3 regions of the Companilactobacillus muriivasis genome follow, and region 2 is predicted to be linked to each of the others. Evidence: predicted binding sites of a transcription regulator. Region 2 holds the regulator's gene; each other region holds the start of a gene.

What was found. Region 2 encodes HrcA, which represses chaperone genes, less so after heat shock. Its sites were predicted from a motif close to TTAGCACTCNNNNNNNNNGAGTGCTAA; they were not measured.
Region 1: the regulator HrcA is predicted to act here: its motif matches at 3,002-3,028, upstream of clpP (ATP-dependent Clp endopeptidase proteolytic subunit ClpP).
Region 3: the regulator HrcA is predicted to act here: its motif matches at 1,449-1,475, upstream of AAA923_RS09125 (ATP-dependent Clp protease ATP-binding subunit).

What each region holds. Positions count from the first base shown of each region.
Region 1 is NZ_BTTQ01000007.1:33,959-39,856, reverse strand. It holds gene AAA923_RS08635 (MarR family winged helix-turn-helix transcriptional regulator) at 1-254, opposite strand, end outside; gene AAA923_RS08630 (ATP-binding cassette domain-containing protein) at 403-1,338, shown strand; gene AAA923_RS08625 (ABC transporter permease) at 1,359-2,135, shown strand; gene clpP (ATP-dependent Clp endopeptidase proteolytic subunit ClpP) at 2,392-2,979, opposite strand; gene AAA923_RS08615 (acyltransferase) at 3,135-4,262, opposite strand; gene AAA923_RS08610 (LysR family transcriptional regulator) at 4,349-5,224, opposite strand; gene AAA923_RS08605 (ACP S-malonyltransferase) at 5,352-5,898, shown strand, end outside.
Region 2 is NZ_BTTQ01000001.1:283,965-289,862, forward strand. It holds gene ribF (riboflavin biosynthesis protein RibF) at 1-482, shown strand, start outside; gene AAA923_RS01470 (hypothetical protein) at 541-1,056, opposite strand; gene hrcA (heat-inducible transcriptional repressor HrcA) at 1,234-2,280, shown strand; gene grpE (nucleotide exchange factor GrpE) at 2,299-2,862, shown strand; gene dnaK (molecular chaperone DnaK) at 2,909-4,771, shown strand; gene dnaJ (molecular chaperone DnaJ) at 4,896-5,898, shown strand, end outside.
Region 3 is NZ_BTTQ01000007.1:153,546-159,443, reverse strand. It holds gene AAA923_RS09125 (ATP-dependent Clp protease ATP-binding subunit) at 1-1,401, opposite strand, end outside; gene AAA923_RS09120 (phosphocarrier protein HPr) at 1,729-1,995, shown strand; gene ptsP (phosphoenolpyruvate--protein phosphotransferase) at 1,995-3,716, shown strand; gene AAA923_RS09110 (Tim44 domain-containing protein) at 3,986-4,690, shown strand; gene AAA923_RS09105 (hypothetical protein) at 4,725-5,252, shown strand; gene AAA923_RS09100 (XRE family transcriptional regulator) at 5,308-5,475, opposite strand; gene AAA923_RS09095 (TetR/AcrR family transcriptional regulator) at 5,509-5,898, opposite strand, start outside.

The DNA of each region.
Region 1 (5,898 bases), on a different contig from region 2:
AGTTGTTTTTTAACTAGTTTATTGACGAACTCAGCAGTTGACTGAGCGCTTAAGTCAAGTCGTGTAGCTAGTTCTTTTTGTGAAAGACCATCAGATTGTGACAGGGCGAGCAGAATTTTTCCCTGACCTTGAAACATGAATTTTCTTTCATCTTCATCGGTATTTCGGTGAGCAACTTTGTCAGCAACGTGACGTACCATACCGAACTCAATTAATTTTCCAGCGGCATTTTTTTGTTTAAGTAAATCGGGCATAAGTATTACCTCCAAAGGCTATTATACAGCTTAATAAAAAAATATTCAGGTAACCTGATTAAAATACTTGCATTTTTAGTCAGGTACCCTTATGATTAATTTTAATCAGGTAACCTGATGAATTAATAAAACAACGAGGCAATAAAAAATGACATTAAATAATGCAATCGAAGTTAGCCACTTAACAAAAAAATTTAACGATAAAACAGCAGTCGATGATATTTCTTTCAACGTCAAGCAAGGTGAGGTGTTTGGACTCTTAGGACCTAATGGTGCTGGGAAGACCACTACGTTGCGAATGATAACTACATTGTTAAAATCCACCAGTGGAACCGTAAAAATTTTTGGTCACGATACTGCTAGTGAGGGAAAGTTAGCCAGATCGATGTTTGGACTGACAGGGCAATATGCATCGGTTGACGAAGATATTTCCGCCCGTGAGAACCTGATGATTTTTTCAAGATTAAATGGATTATCACGAGCTGATTCCAAAAAACGGACTGAAGAGTTGCTAGAAGAATTTTCACTGGTCAATTCAGCTGACAAATCATTAAAAGATTTTTCTGGTGGGATGCGTCGCAGATTGGATTTGGCAGTCAGCTTAATTACTCGTCCAGCTCTGATTTTCCTAGATGAACCAACTACTGGATTGGATCCACGAACTAGAACACAGATGTGGGACACAATCAGGAAATTGGTGGCACAGGGTTCAACAATTGTATTAACAACCCAATATCTTGATGAGGCGGATCAATTAGCAGATAGAATAGCAGTTATTGATCATGGAAAACTGGTTAAGATTGGGACACCTTCAGAACTCAAGCAGCAGATTGGTGGAACTAATTTAAGTTTTACTGTGAGTGATGATCAGCAAGTTGATTCAACCGTTAAATTAGTTACCGATAAATTAGGCGCAACCGTTCATCTGGCAGGGCAACGCTTGAGTACCAATTTAGCTGGAGTTGAACAATTATCAAAATTATTGGCAACTTTACAACAGGATAAAATTTCAATCACCGACCTAACAGTTCAAGAGCCATCTTTGGATGACGTATTTATGAGTTTAACCGTTGGTAAAAATTAAAAAGGATAGAGGCTTTTATTATGGACGTACAAACACACCGTGGAAATTTAATTATGAATACTGCAACAATGGCTTACCGTAATTTATTAAAGACAATTCACAACCCAGATAGAATGATGGATGTTATTATTCAACCAGTCATGTTTATGTTGATGTTCGGTTACTTATTTGGGGGTGCCATCGCTGGTAACGTTAAAAATTATTTACCAACAATTGTTCCCGGAATTTTGATTCAAACAATGCTATCAGCTTCATCAGGTTCTGGTTCACAAATTAGAGAAGATTTGGATTCAGGAGTATATGATCGTTTTAAATCATTGCCAATGGCACATATTGCACCGTTAGCAGGTCAGCTTTTCGCTGATATTTTGCGCTTGACGATTGCTACAATAACTTCATTAACAACCGGATACATCATGGGATGGCGTCCAGCAGCAGGTCTCGGCGGAATTGTTGTCAGTGGATTACTTGCTATCTTTATCGGTTGGGCACTGTCTTGGATCTTTGCACTACTAGGGATGTTAGCTAAGAGTGCTACAACAGTTGAAAGTTTTTCTCTTATGATTATGTTGACTTTATCATTTTTATCAAATGCATTTATTCCAATTCACACATTGTCAAAAACTATGCAAGTCATCGCATATATGAATCCAATTACTTATGTGATCATTGCTATCAGACAAATTTTGGCAACGGGTCGATGGACAAATGAAGCATTCTTAGTATTATTTTTCGGAATTATGATTGTAGTTGTATTCGCTCCATTAACAGTTTGGGCATATAACCGTAATAATTAAAAAGCTATCATATGCAGATTATAATGAAATCTGTATATGATAGCTTTTTTGTTTCTTCAGGGTAAACAAAAAAACATGATCTCGATAATTTTATCGAAATCATGTTTTTTAACTAAAAGTAATTCTGGAAACGAGTTACAAGCGACAGATTTCTGTGCTTTGCTACGACTCCCAAACTATTTGCATAAGGCGCAAATAATTCGTGAGTCTAGGCAAATGCTCGAAATCTAAGCGGTCGCTCTCCACTCTCTTATTTCTACTTGTCAGCTTTGTTTGTCATAATATCATCAATCAAACCATAGTCTTTAGCTTCTTGGGCTGTCATGTAGTTATCACGATCAGTATCCTTTTGAAGTTTTTCGAATGTTTGGCCAGAATTATCAGCCAACATGTGGTTCAATCTCTTTCTTGTCTTCAAAATTTCTTGAGCAGCAATTTCAATTTCAGTCTGTTGACCTTGTGCGCCACCTAATGGTTGGTGAATAAGAACAGTTGAGTTTGGAAGTGCAAAACGTTTGCCCTTTGTACCTGATGACAAGATAACTGATCCCATTGATGCAGCTAATCCTGTAGCGATAGTTTGAACATCAGATTTAACAAAGTTCATTGTATCAACAATGGCTAAACCGTCGGTAACTGAACCACCGGGTGAGTTGATGTACATTGAAATATCCTTGTCAGAATCTTGAGCATCTAGGAATAGAAGTTCAGCAATGACTGTATTAGCCATTTGGCTGTTAACCTCACCAGATAGCATGATGATTCTATCTTTTAATAATCTTGAGTAAATATCATAGGCACGTTCGCCACGTGAGCTTTGTTCAATAACTGTAGGAACTAACATTTAAAATGCCTCCTGTTTTTAATTAGCACTCTTAATAGCACAGTGCTAATTTAGCATAATATGATTTGTGGGTCAACAAACAAACCTCAAAATATAAAAAAAATTAGGATTTGTACGATAACTTTTTCATTATCGCACAAATCCCATTTTTTTAATCATTGTTTGACTTGCTCTGAGACTTCTTTGGAATTAAAGCCTGATTTTACACGTGACCAGATAATGTGGAATGTGTAAGCAGATGTGAATGCTAGACACCATGTAATCAAGTAACAAACGACAATGGCAACGATTGGATGAGCCAAAGCCAAATTGTGGCCGAAGATTCTCCAGATGATCTGGAACCAGAAAACGTTTGATAGGTATGCACGGTAAGCATAGACAGCTAAGAAGTGAAATACAGGTAGAGCCTTGGAGTTGTTGCGCAAATGATACATTGATAATGCGGCAACTAAACTAATGACTAATAATGCATACAAAGTCATTGATGGCTTGTAGTAAGGAGCATTAGTCAATTGAACAGGGAATCCATAAGCTGATAGTTCACTGTTTGTCCAATAATAAACGGCAATGATTGCTACAGCTAGGAAAATCCAAGTCTTTCTAATAATTGTTTCAAATTTTTCACGATATACCCAAGCGATAACACCAAATATTCCATAAATAACGAAACTAACAAATAGTCTATCTAATAGGTACCAGTTAGTAGCTTGGGGTCCGTGGAATACGTTGGCATCGTAGAAGTATAGCCATGCCGCATAGCCGACAACTGTCAAAGCAATTGCCCAGATAGCATTAGTAGTACTTTTCTTGACCCAATGTCCGAGTGCCCAGAAGAATGGCATTAAAATGATAAATTGAAGCATCATAGTGTTATACCACAGGTGCGGTGCAGCATTACCATTTATAAAGTTCCATAAGAAACTGCCGACACTATTAAATTGGTTTACTTGTTGAACGTCTGGAAATATTAGTAAATACGCCAGTGTCCACCAAATTGTAGGTACAAAAAGAGCAGACCATTGTTTCTTCATATATCCACCGTAGTTATTCCAGCTGTTGTTGCCGGTAGTTCTGGTAGTTGTGTATAAAATACCAAAAATAAAGGCTGGAGCTGTGAATTTAACTAGATTATAAACAATCCCAATAAATGTTTGGGCGTTGTCTGGTGGATTAGTGCCTAGAACGACACCAAGAACAGTCTGCATCATAACGGCAGTACAAGCGAAGACTTTCATGTAGTCCCCGATATCAGCGGGTCTTGTATTGTCTAATCTTGAATTCATTAGTCATTTCCCCTTTTGTTTGATTGTGAGATCAACAAAAGGACTTCTTAGAAGTTAATATAATCGCTTCCAAAATAAATTGCAACTCAAATTTTTAATTCCGAACGTTGGAAACTCAAAAATAATTTGATTAATTCATTACTGATTTCGCGTTGAATGTTGGTCAAATTGCTAGCAGGTGAGCACAGAAAAATCGTTCTCTGCAACGGTTCGGGAGTCAATCTAGCTAGTTGAACTTGCTCATCAATAGTTTGCCAGGTTACTGAAGGGATGAAACTTAATCCAATACCAGCTTCAATAAGACCACGAATAGTTGCTGGATCGTCAGTTTCATACATGTAATTTAAAGAGATTCCTCGTTCGTTGAAATAACGGTCAATGGTATTTCGTAAAGGATTATTTTTAGTCAGACCGACAAATTTTTCGTTTTTAATTTCCTTTGGATTAATAAATTTCTTGGAATAACCAAATTTTGAATTCCAACCAACGAAGATTTCTTCTTTTAATACAGGAACATTTGTCAGATCCTTGAGTGGATGACTGGTAACGATAAAGTCGAATTGTTTAAAGTCAGCTTCTCTGATCGTATGCTGTGCCAGACTTAGCCTAACATTTGGAAACCTATCTTTGATATTGGTAACAATACTGGGAATAAAAGGAGATGCCACTTCCAACAAGATTGAAATAGGTTGATCGGAATTATCAACCCCGCCTTGAACAGCATTAACACCACGATCCAATTCTTTCAAACTATCATTAACATAGCTAAAGAATAATCTACCAGCACGATTTAGTTTTAGAGTTCTACCAGTTCGATCGAACAATTGAACCTGTAGTTCGTCTTCCAATTGTTTGATAGTTTTACTGACAGCTGGTTGTGAAATATAGAGTATTTCAGCAGCTTTGGTAATACTTTCTTGATTCGCAACGACTGCAAAGCATTTTAATTGCGTTAAATTCATCCCAATATCCTCCATTCATAACCATTTAGTTATGTATCATTCAATTTATGTATTATACACGTTATGATTACGCTTTTATACTAGGAAATGTGAGATCAGCAAATAAGGATGATTTGGAGGTGAATGTATGCGTACTTTATGGATATTCCCAGGACAAGGTGGACAACGTTCGGGGATGTTGGATAACGTACCACAGGATTTAAAAACTAAAGTTAAAGATTTGACTGGGGTTGAGTTGACCGATGATGAAGAGGCCTACAAAGATTCCATACAGATTCAATTAGGAATTTTGATTTTACAATTATTTAACATTAGACAGTTACACAGTATTGATGAAAAGCCTGATGTTGTTGCTGGACATTCTTTAGGAGTGTTTGGTGCCGCAGTTGCTGCTGGAGTTTTGACTGAAGAAGATGCAATTAAGATTGTCTTTCTTCGTTCAACCAAGATGAAGGAAGCTTATCCGGTTGGATATGGCATGGGAGCAATCGTTGGATTGACTCGTAAAGAAGTTACTGCATTAGTTGAAAAGGTTGATGCAACTGATGTTTATGTTTCAAATCAAAATTCAGAGTTACAGACAGCATTGTCTGGCTCGTTAGATGGTATCAAGAAAGTTTTGGCTTTAGCAAAAGGCAATGGTGCTCAAAAGGCACTTATCTTGAAGGTACCGA
Region 2 (5,898 bases):
CAGTTACTGTTCCTGAGCAATTGATTGATGGCCAAAAGATTGGCTCAAGTGCTATCAAAGAGTTTATTTTGCAAGGTCATATCGGTACTGCAAATGAATTCTTAGGGTACACCTATCAAAATCAAGGAACCGTTATTCATGGCTTACAAAGAGGACGGACACTAGGTTATCCTACAGCCAACCTTGCAGTCGATGGGTCACAAGTAATTCCAGCTATTGGTGTTTATGCCACACGAATAAAGATTGACGGTGTTTGGTACAATGCAATGACATCAGTTGGTTATAATGTGACATTTAAAGAAAATACTGGTGTAACGATTGAAACTAATATTTTCGACTTTGATCGAGACATTTATGGCAAACACGTCGCTATTGAGTGGGTTCACTATTTACGTGGCGAGGTTAAATTTGACGATGCTGATGGTTTGGTTAAACAGTTGGAACTCGATAAGAAAAATTCTATTAAAGCCTTAAAAAAGTAAAATAATACCCTGTAGCGCAATATTGGCTGCAGGGTATTTGTTAATTCAATTCAAATAATTAAAACAATTGGGAATCAATAGCTCGAGTAATTTGAGTTTTGGGTAATGCTCGATGTTCTTCTAAAATCTTGTCTTGCTTATTTAATTCATTCAAAAGGGCAGCGATTGTTGGATTGGTTTTGGACATTTTTTCAATTTGTTCCATTCTGACTGCTTGGTCGTATTCCTTATTTAACTGCTTGAAAATAAGCTCACGGTTGGTCAGTTCCTTGTGTACGCCATATGCTTGTCCTTCACGATGCATAAGCTGCTCTTTAGTAATAACTGCCAATATTGGACGAGTAGCACGGTCAGCGTGCTCGTTGATGTCAACTTCAGTAACAACAGCAGGAACAACGACCGTGTCATTGTATCCAGAATTAGGAACAATGACTAAATCATCAACGTTAACTTTGAAGCCACGGCTAACATAACTGTATTGATCTCCAGAAGTTAAAATGTCCCAAGGCTTTTCGAGAAGTTCTTCGTAGGATCTGGAAGCAAGAAATTTCACACCAATAATTTGATTGAGCATAATTTACCTCGTATTGATTTGATTTTTCCTAAATCTTACCATAGAATGCCGATTTTAAAATAATCGCGGAAAAATTAGAAAAATTGAGCGTGCATACTTGACACTAATAGGATAGATTGTTATATTTTACATTGTTAGCACTCAGGTATGAATAGTGCTAAAAAGGAGGACGGTATAATGCTATCACAACGTCAAGATGCAATCTTGAGAGAAGTCGTGCGCATATTTACAGATACCGGCCAGCCGGTTGGTTCGAAGACATTGATGAATGAATTACCTTTCCATGTAAGTTCTGCGACAATCAGAAATGAAATGGCAATGCTAGAGGAAGTCGGTTATCTCGAGAAAACCCATCTTTCATCTGGTAGAATTCCTTCAGCGATGGGATATCGCTATTATCTTGATCATTTGGTACAGCCTACGAGCGTACCACAAGATATTGCGCAGAGAATTGACGACGATTTTGGCAAAACGTATCACCAGATTGATGATATTATTGAACAATCCGCCAAGATCTTATCTCATCTGACCAGTTACACAGCTATCACTTTAGGTCCAGAGAGCAGTTCAATCCTTTTAACAGGTTTTAGAATTGTTCCTTTGAACCCACATCAACTTATGGCAATCATCGTTACAAGCGATAATAATGTTGAGAATAATATCTATACAATAGATGACGATTTTGATACTTCTTTAATTGAAAAAATTGTTAACATCGTGAACGACAAGTTAGTTGGACAACCATTACCAAAGGTTATTCAAATGTTGCACAACGATGTACCAGCAATTCTTTCCGAGTACATGTACTCATCCGACGGTTTGTTGGATATGATGGATCAGCTTTTCAAAAAGGCTGGTTCCGAGAAGTATTATGTCGACGGACAATTGAATCTTTTGAATTATGCAAACAATGATGATTTATCACAAGTTCAATCACTATTTTCAATTATGAATCAGAGTACTGATTTGAGAAAACTGCTTGATCCTAGCATTTCTGATGACGGCATTCGTGTTCGTCTCGGAAGTGAATTAGGTAGTGATGCGTTGAAAAATTACAGTATCATCACTGCGAATTACGATGTCGGTAACCATGGTAAGGGTGTTATTGCCTTGCTTGGTCCACAGACGATGCACTATTCACAATTGATTGGTTTGCTCGGAGAATTTAGAGTTGAATTAGCCAAACGACTAATTGATTATTATTCAAGGTATGATGATTCTTGAAATTTTTAGGAGGAAGTAATGGCAGATAAAGAAACAGACCAGGATTTGAAGACTTCTAAAAAAGAAGCAGCTCCAAAGACTGATGAAAAATCAGCTAAAACAAAACAGGCTGAAAAAATCGATCCCAAAGATAAAGAAATTGCGGATTTGAAGAAAAAGAATTCCGACTTAGAAGATAATCTTTTAAGAAGCCAAGCAGAAATGCAAAATATGAATAAGCGTCATAGCAAGGAAGTCGCTGACATCCTTAAATATGACGGTCAAAAATTGGCGACTGAAATTCTACCTGTTTTGGATAATCTTGAACGTGCTTTGAGTGTTGAAGCTGACGATGATGCCAGCAAACAACTTAAAAAAGGTATTGAAATGGTTCAACAACACATGGTTAAAGCATTTGAAAATAATCATGTGACAGCGATTGACAATGTTGGTGAAAAGTTTGATCCAACATTTAGTCAAGCCGTTCAAACTGTTCCAGCCGATGATAAGCATGCTAAGGATACAGTTGTACAAGTTCTTCAAAAGGGTTACAAACTTGAAGATCGTGTACTTCGTCCAGCAATGGTTGTTGTTGCACAATAAAGTAAAATAAATTAATAAATATAAAAAATAAAAGAGGTTTAGGTTTATGTCTAAAGTTATTGGTATTGATTTGGGTACTACAAACTCTGCTGTAGCCGTTCTTGAAGGTGGCTCTCCAAAGATTATTACTAATCCAGAAGGCGCAAGAACAACTCCTTCAGTTGTTGCTTTTAAAGATGGTGAAATTCAAGTTGGTGAAGTTGCAAAGAGACAAGCAATCACTAACCCAGATACAGTTTCATCAATCAAGCGTCACATGGGTGAAGCAGGTTACAAAGTTACTGTAGCCGGCAAGTCATACACACCACAAGAAATTTCAGCATTCATTTTGCAACACATCAAGAAGTTCTCAGAAGACTACTTAGGTGAAAAAGTTACAGATGCTGTTATCACAGTTCCTGCATACTTCAACGATTCACAAAGACAAGCTACTAAAGATGCTGGTAAAATTGCTGGTTTGAACGTTCAACGTATCGTTAACGAACCAACAGCTTCAGCACTTGCTTATGGTCTAGATAATGATAAGGGTGACGAAAAAGTCCTTGTTTATGACCTTGGTGGTGGTACATTTGATGTTTCTGTACTTCAATTGGGCGATGGCGTCTTCGAAGTACTTTCAACAAATGGTGATACACATCTTGGTGGTGATGACTTTGACCAAAAGATCATCGATTGGTTAGTTGAACAATTCAAGGCTAAGAATGGCGTTGATTTGAGTCAAGACAAGATGGCTTTACAACGTTTGAAGGATGCCGCTGAAAAGGCTAAGAAAGACTTATCAGGTGTTGCTCAAACATCAATCAGTCTTCCATTTATTTCATCAGGTGCCAATGGCCCACTTCACTTGGAAGAAACTTTGACACGTGCTAAATTCGATGAATTGACATCAGACCTTGTTGAAAGAACAAAGATTCCTGTTGACAACGCATTGAAGGATGCTAACTTAACAAATTCTGACATTGACAAAGTTATCTTAAATGGTGGTTCAACACGTATTCCTGCTGTTCAAGATTCAGTTGCTAAGTGGACTGGTAAAGCACCAGATCACTCAATCAACCCTGACGAAGCTGTTGCTTTAGGTGCTGCTATTCAAGGTGGTGTTATCTCTGGTGATGTTAAGGATGTTGTTTTACTTGATGTTACACCTCTATCACTTGGTATCGAAACAATGGGTGGTGTCTTCACTAAGTTGATCGATAGAAATACAACTATCCCAACAAGCAAGTCACAAGTATTCTCAACTGCTGCTGATAACCAAAACGCTGTTGATATTCACGTCTTACAAGGTGAACGTCCAATGGCTGCTGATAACAAGACTTTAGGTCGTTTCCAATTGACTGATATTCCTGCTGCACCTCGTGGCGTACCACAAATCCAAGTTACATTCGATATCGATAAGAACGGTATTGTTAATGTATCTGCTAAAGATATGGGTACTAACAAGGAACAAAAGATTACTATCAAGAGTTCATCAGGCTTGAGCGATGAAGAAATCGACAAGATGATGAAAGAAGCTAAGGAACACGAAGAAGAAGATAACAAACGTAAGGAAGAGGTTGACGTTAAGAACGACGTTGAACAAACATTGTTCGCTACTGACAAGACTCTAAAAGACGTTAAGGGTAAAGTTTCTGATGATGAAATCAAGAAGGCTCAAGATGCTCGTGATGCTTTGAAGAAAGCTCAAGACTCTGGTGATCTTGAAGACATGAAGAAGAAACGTGACGATTTGAATAAGATCGTTCAAGACCTTTCTGTTAAACTTTATCAAAAGGCTCAAGAAGCACAACAAGCTAGCGGCGCAAATGCTGATGGCGCAACTGGTTCAACTGATGGTAAGAAACCTAAAGACGACAATACCGTTGACGGTGACTTCTCAGAAGTAGATCCTGATAAAGATAAGAAATAATGATTGTGATAAAGAGCAGTGGTTTAATTACTAAAACCGTTTATGGTATAGTAAAAATAATAACTGCTCTTTTGAGCGTTAAAAAGGAATAAGACGTTTAGTCCTATTACATAAAGGTGATTTAATGGCAGATAAAAATCCATATGACGTACTCGGCGTTGATAAGAACGCTTCTGATGACGATATAAGAAAGGCATTCCGGAAACTTTCTAAAAAGTATCACCCCGACTTGAATAAAGCCCCTGATGCTGAAGCTAAGTTTAAGGAAGTTAATGCAGCCTACGAAATATTAAAAGACCCGCAAAAACGTGCTCAATATGATCAATATGGTTCTGCTGGTATGAATGGTGGTCAAGGTGGATTTGGCGGCTTCGGTGGCGGAGCTGGTTCTGATCAATTTGGTGGATTTGAAGATATCTTCAGCCAATTCTTCGGTGGCGGCGGTGCTGCTCGTCAAAATCCTAATGCCCCAAGACAAGGTTCCGACTTACAATATCGCATGGATTTAACGTTTGAAGAAGGAGTTTTTGGTAAGAAGACTAACATTTCCTACAATCGTGAAGAAGAATGTTCAACTTGTGATGGTTCTGGTGCAAAGCCGGGCACACATCCTGAAACATGTTCTAAGTGTCATGGTTCTGGTTTTGTTGAAGTCGATCGTCAAACTCCACTTGGCCGTATGCGTACAAGAGTTGTTTGTGATGTCTGCAATGGTACTGGTAAAGAAATCAAAGAAAAGTGCAACATTTGCCACGGTTCAGGTAAGGTAAATGAAAAGCACGAACTTAAGGTTACTGTTCCAGCTGGTGTTGAAGATGGACAACAAATGCGTCTTGATGGTCAAGGTGAAGCCGGAACTAACGGTGGACCTTATGGTGACTTGTACATCGTCTTTCACGTTGCTCCAAGTAAGGAGTTCAGACGTGACGGATCAACAATTTATGCATCAGTAAATATCAGTTTCCCACAAGCTACATTAGGTGATGATATCAAAGTCAACACAGTTCATGGACCTGTACAATTGAATATCCCAAGTGGTACTCAAACAGGTACAACTTTCAGACTTCGTGGTAAAGGTGCTCCCGTTCTAAACAGCAAGAGTATCGGTGACGAAAAAGTTACAGTTA
Region 3 (5,898 bases), on a different contig from region 2:
GATTGGACGACCTGACTTGTTAAAGCCGACTCTGTTACGACGAATAGCTTTGGCAACGTCAGCAACGGCCTTGTCTTGACCAATAATGTGACTCTTCAAATCTGGTTCCAAATTCTTCAATTGAGATTGTTCATTAGATTGAAGTTCACCAACTGGAATGTTAGTTTTCTCTTCAATAATCTTTTCAATCTCTTTATCAGTAACGATATTTTGACCAGCAGGTTCATCTTTATTGCTGTTCTTCATATCTTGGAACTTAGAAACTTGATCACGATAGTAGGCAGCTTTTTCGTAATCTTCATTACGAAGGGCAGCTTGCTTTTGGACTTCAGCGTCTGAAATCTTGTTATCTAAGTCTTCCATATCGACATGGTTGATTTGCAAGTTCTTCTTTGAACCAGCTTCATCAATCAAATCAATAGCCTTGTCAGGCAAGAATCTGTCTTGAATGTAACGAGCTGATAATTCAGCTGCTGCTGTAATAGCTTCATTAGAATATTTTACATGGTGATAATCTTCATATTTAGGTTGAAGGCCCTTTAGGATTTGAACAGTTTCGTCAACCGTAGGCTCGTTAACTTGGACGGGTTGGAGACGACGTTCCAAAGCTGAATCCTTTTCAATTGTACGATATTCATTTAAAGTAGTTGCACCGACAAGTTGAAGTTCGCCACGGGCTAGGGCAGGTTTCAAAACGTTACCCGCATCCATGCCGCCTTCAGCATTACCGGCGCCAACAATTTCATGAATTTCATCAATAAATAGGATGATATCAGTTTGTTTTTGTAATTCGTTGATCAATTGTTGCATTCTTTGCTCGAATTGACCACGAACGCCAGTGCCTTGAACAAGTGAGACAACATCAAGTCTTACGACTCGTTTGTGTTGCAACTTTTCAGGGACATCGCCGTCGACAATCTTTTGTGCAAGACCTTCGACAACGGCTGTTTTACCAACACCTGCTTCACCAATTAAGACAGGGTTGTTTTTAGTTCTTCTATTTAAAATTTCAATTACTCGACTGATTTCCTTGTCACGACCAATTACAGGGTCGATTTGTCCTTTTTTAGCAAGGGCAGTAAGATCGACACCATATTGATCTAAGACTCCATTCCCACGAGGTTTACGGCCATTATTACCGCCGCCATTGCCTGTTTGAGTTTGAGGACCTTGTTGCTCGAAAGCATCAGGTTGTTGTGCGCCATTCAAAGCGTTGAACAAGTCTTCGAAACTAGAAAATCCACCGTTTGGATTTTGTGCCATATTATTCATACCTTCGTTAGCTTGATTTCTTAACTTTTGATAACAGTCTTGGCAGAGATTGATTTCCGTCCGTTGACCATTAACACTCGTATATAGATGAATTGTTGCTTCATTTTTATGACAATTCTGACATAACATTCGCACCCCACCTTTCCTTTATCAAAGGATACAACGGTAGTATATAATTAGCACTCGAGTAATGCAAGTGCTAAGTCTTGGATTTTTTTAAAAATTATTAAGTTAATAGTAGAAAATAAATTTTTTTCAAATTTATGTGAAAAAGGATGATAATATAAACGCTTTCAGGCTCTAGTGTTGTAAGCGTTAAACGTCTTATCACACTTGACTTATCTCAAGGTTTTTTATGCAAAGCCCTTGTGAAAATTTGAAGATAATGGTAAATTAATTAGTGAATATTTGTAGTACAGCTACAGAATTTTATAATTATATGGTGAGGTATTTATTATGGAAAAGAAAGAATTTCACATTATTGCAGAAACAGGAATCCACGCACGTCCAGCTACTATGTTGGTACAAGCCGCAAGTAAATTTAGCTCAGATATCAATATCGAATTCTCAGGTAAATCAGTAAACTTGAAGTCAATCATGGGTGTTATGTCACTCGGTGTTGGCCAAGGTGCTGACGTTACAATTACAGCTGATGGTGACGATGCTGCTGATGCAGTTGCTGCTATTGCTGATACTATGACAAAAGAAGGTTTGGCAGAATAATGGTTAAAACTATTAAGGGAATTGCAGCCAGTGATGGTATCGCTACTGCTGAAGCATACCTTTTAGTTCAACCAGATTTGTCTTTCACAAAGAAAAGTATTTCAGATGCTGATGCAGAAGTCAGTCGTCTTAAGGATGCTATTTCAACATCAGATGATGAACTAACTAAGATCAGAGATATCGCTAAGGAATCTCTAGGTGAAGAAGAAGCTCAAGTCTTTGATGCTCACAAGATGATTTTGGCTGATCCAGAATTTACAGGTGCAGTTGAACAAGAAGTTAAAGATAAGAATGTTAACGCTGAACAAGCATTGCACGATATCTCAGAAAACTTCATTGCCATTTTTGAAGGAATGACAGACAACCCATACATGCAAGAGAGAGCAGCCGATGTACGTGATGTTACAAAACGTGTTATGGCCCACTTGCTTGGCGTATCACTTCCAAACCCAGCATTAATCGACCACGATGTCGTTATTGTTGCGCACGATTTGACACCAAGTGACACAGCTCAATTGAACAGTTATGTTAAGGGATTTGTTACTGATATCGGTGGTCGTACAGCCCACTCAGCTATTATGGCACGTTCTCTAGAACTACCAGCTGTTGTTGGTACTGATACAATTACAACCGATGTTAAAGAAGGACAAACAGTTATCGTTGATGGTTTAAACGGTGCTGCTATCGTTGATCCTTCTGAAGATGACATCAAGCATTACAACGAATTAGCTAAGAATTTTGCTGACGAAAAAGCAGAATGGGAAAAATTAAAGAACGAACCTTCAGTTACTGCTGATGGCAAGCACTTTGATATTGCAGCTAATATCGGTACACCTGATGATCTCCAAGGTGTTCTTGATAATGGTGCCGAAGGTGTTGGTTTGTACCGTACAGAATTCTTGTACATGCAATCAGAAAGCCTTCCAACCGAAGAAGATCAATTCAAGGCCTACAAGAAGGTTCTTGAAGGTATGAAAGGTAAGCCAGTCGTTGTCCGTACTATGGATATCGGTGGTGACAAGCATTTGCCATACTTACCACTTCCTGAAGAAATGAACCCATTCTTGGGCTACCGTGCTATCCGTATCAGTTTGGATAGACAAGAAATCTTCAGAACTCAACTAAGAGCTTTGCTACGTGCATCAGCTTTTGGTAACTTACGTATCATGTTCCCAATGATCGGTACTTTGCAAGAATTTAGAGATGCTAAGAAGGTCTTTGAAGAAGAAAAGACTAAGTTAGTTAAAGACGGTGTTAAGGTTTCTGACGACATTCAATTAGGAATGATGATGGAAGTTCCAGCCGCTGCTGTTCTTGCAGACCAATTTGCTAAAGAAGTTGACTTCTTCAGTATTGGTACTAACGATTTGATTCAATACACTATGGCTGCTGATCGTGGTAATGAACATGTTTCATACCTATACCAACCATATAACCCTTCAATCTTGAGATTGATCAAGCACGTTATTGAATCAGCTCATAAAGAAGGCAAATGGGCCGGCATGTGTGGTGAAGCCGCAGGTGACAACACTATGCTTCCATTGCTATTGAGCATGGGTCTAGATGAATACTCAATGAGTGCTACATCAGTACTTCGTGTAAGAAGTTTGATGAAGAAGTTGAGTACTAAGAATCTTGCTACATTGGCTGATCGTGCTGTTAACGAATCAATTACTAATGAAGATAACAAGAAGCTTGTTGAAGAATACTTGAACAAGTAATAATTTTTAAAGAGATTCTGCAGAGATGTAGGTCTCTTTTTTTTATGCCGCCAGAGAGTGCAAGTGTCAATTGGGTATAATGTATACTTCTGATTGTTTAGTCTGTGTTATATTTAAAATTCGGAAAAGACCCGCAACTTTTTTTGCAGGCCTTTTTGAGACGCTTAATTTTAAAATGATTATTTAATTGCTTTTAATTCCAACTAAAATTTTTAGTTTGCTGTACAGTAAATTAAAGAGCAACTTTTATATAGATTGAGGACTGAAATTTGAAAAAAATGACACTTATTATGGCAATTATGAGCTTATCATTTCTATTTATCATGACTCCCACGACGACATTTGCTCGGGCCGGCGGAAGTATGGGTGGCAGCTCTACAGGAAGCAGTAGTACTAGCAGCAATTCAAGCGACAACTATGACAATTATCGCGGATACCGTGGTTACGGTGGTTATGGGAGAAATCGTTTCTCATTAGTGGATGCCGCTTTAATTGGATTTTCAGGACTTTCTTTTTTTCATTTTTACAGGCGTAATCGTCGAGAAAATTATAAAATTCCTGAAACATATGATGCACTTACACCAGAATTGAATACTCACTTTGAACCCTTTTTCTATAAGGTAGAGGATGCCTGGACTAAAAATGATTTGGAAACTTTGAAAACATTGATGTCACCGTATTATTACGCGAAACAAAAGAGAATTATCAATGGATATATTCGTGGTCATAAAATAGATTGCCTTGATGGATTGGTAATAATTGAATTGGAACAAGTCGTTACATCATCGGATGAAAAAGTTCAGGTTATTGTGACAGCCCAGGCACGGGACTATTTTCAGTATGATAATAAGCCCGAAAGTTATAATCAGCAGATTCAGGAAGATACAAATATCGAACGTTTTAAAGAAATTTGGACGTTAGTATGGAAAGATGAAACTAACTTGCAACTTTGCAATATTAAAACAATTGGTTGATTTAATAAAGTAGGAATTCAAGGGGGGGAAAAGTATGACTATTTTTAAGATTATTGTTGGCAGTTTATTAGTGATTATTGCTATTCCGATGTATATTATCGGATTTAGAAGAAATCGTAAGTCTAATAAGTTGCGTAAAAATATTGGTGATATTGAAATTTGGAAAATGTCGATTATTTTAGCTCAAGAATATCCTAAGGAGTATAAACGAAATAAGCAGAACAGTCGGGTATTTTTGTTCGGGTATATTATTTTAATTATCAGTCTGGCAGGTTTGCTTGTTAGTCTGTATACTCTTATCTCCTATAGAGACAGTTCAATTACGGTTATTGCAGCGCTTGTTGGCATAGTGGCTGATATATTGATGATGATTTTCTATCGTCGTGTTTTGGAAACAAAGTTGGAAATTCAGAATTCTTTGAAGAAGGTTTCTGATCCAGAAGTTCAGGAGAAACTTTCAGAGTTTATAAATGCTAATCAACTTGCATTGAAAGGTGGTAAATATTTATTACCATCATTTTTATTTTTGTTTATAGCTTTACTAGTATTTCTGACGCTGTAGTAATTAAGCATTGTTCAAAAAATAAAAGAGACCTGCAAAATTTGCAAGTCTCTTTTTAATGTTCATCCTTCTTATTTGAGCTAAGGACAATATGTTCATTGATATTGTGATTTTTAATTACTGATTTAGCTAATCTATTATTTTCTTTCTCAAATCCTGCTTTAAAGTCAGGGTCTTTTAATTCTTTTTCCAAAAAAATTTCAAACTTAATGTTTTTCTGCATATGAGGTCTCCCATTTTAAAATCAAATAATCTGCTATAATCCACCATGCAACAGCGTAGTTAAGTACTGGTCAGCTTCATCTTTACTAATATCAGGCTGCTCAAACAAACACCATTCCAACATCACAACAATCAAATCACTATAAAATCGAGCTAACAATTTAGCAGGCACACGTTCAGATGTACTGGGCAAGGCGTTTTCCACGATAATTCTATTAGCCTCATGTTTCAAATAATGCGAGGTATTATGCCAAAGATGCGAATCAACACCATTGTTTAGTTTGATTTTTTCCAATAATGGAATATGTTCATGAAAGAAATCCAGTAACAAATTAAATGTTTCAATCAAACCATCTTCATTTTTAGCGACACTTGGAAGTTGTTTCAAGATATCACGACCAATGTATGACCAAAGGTATTCTAA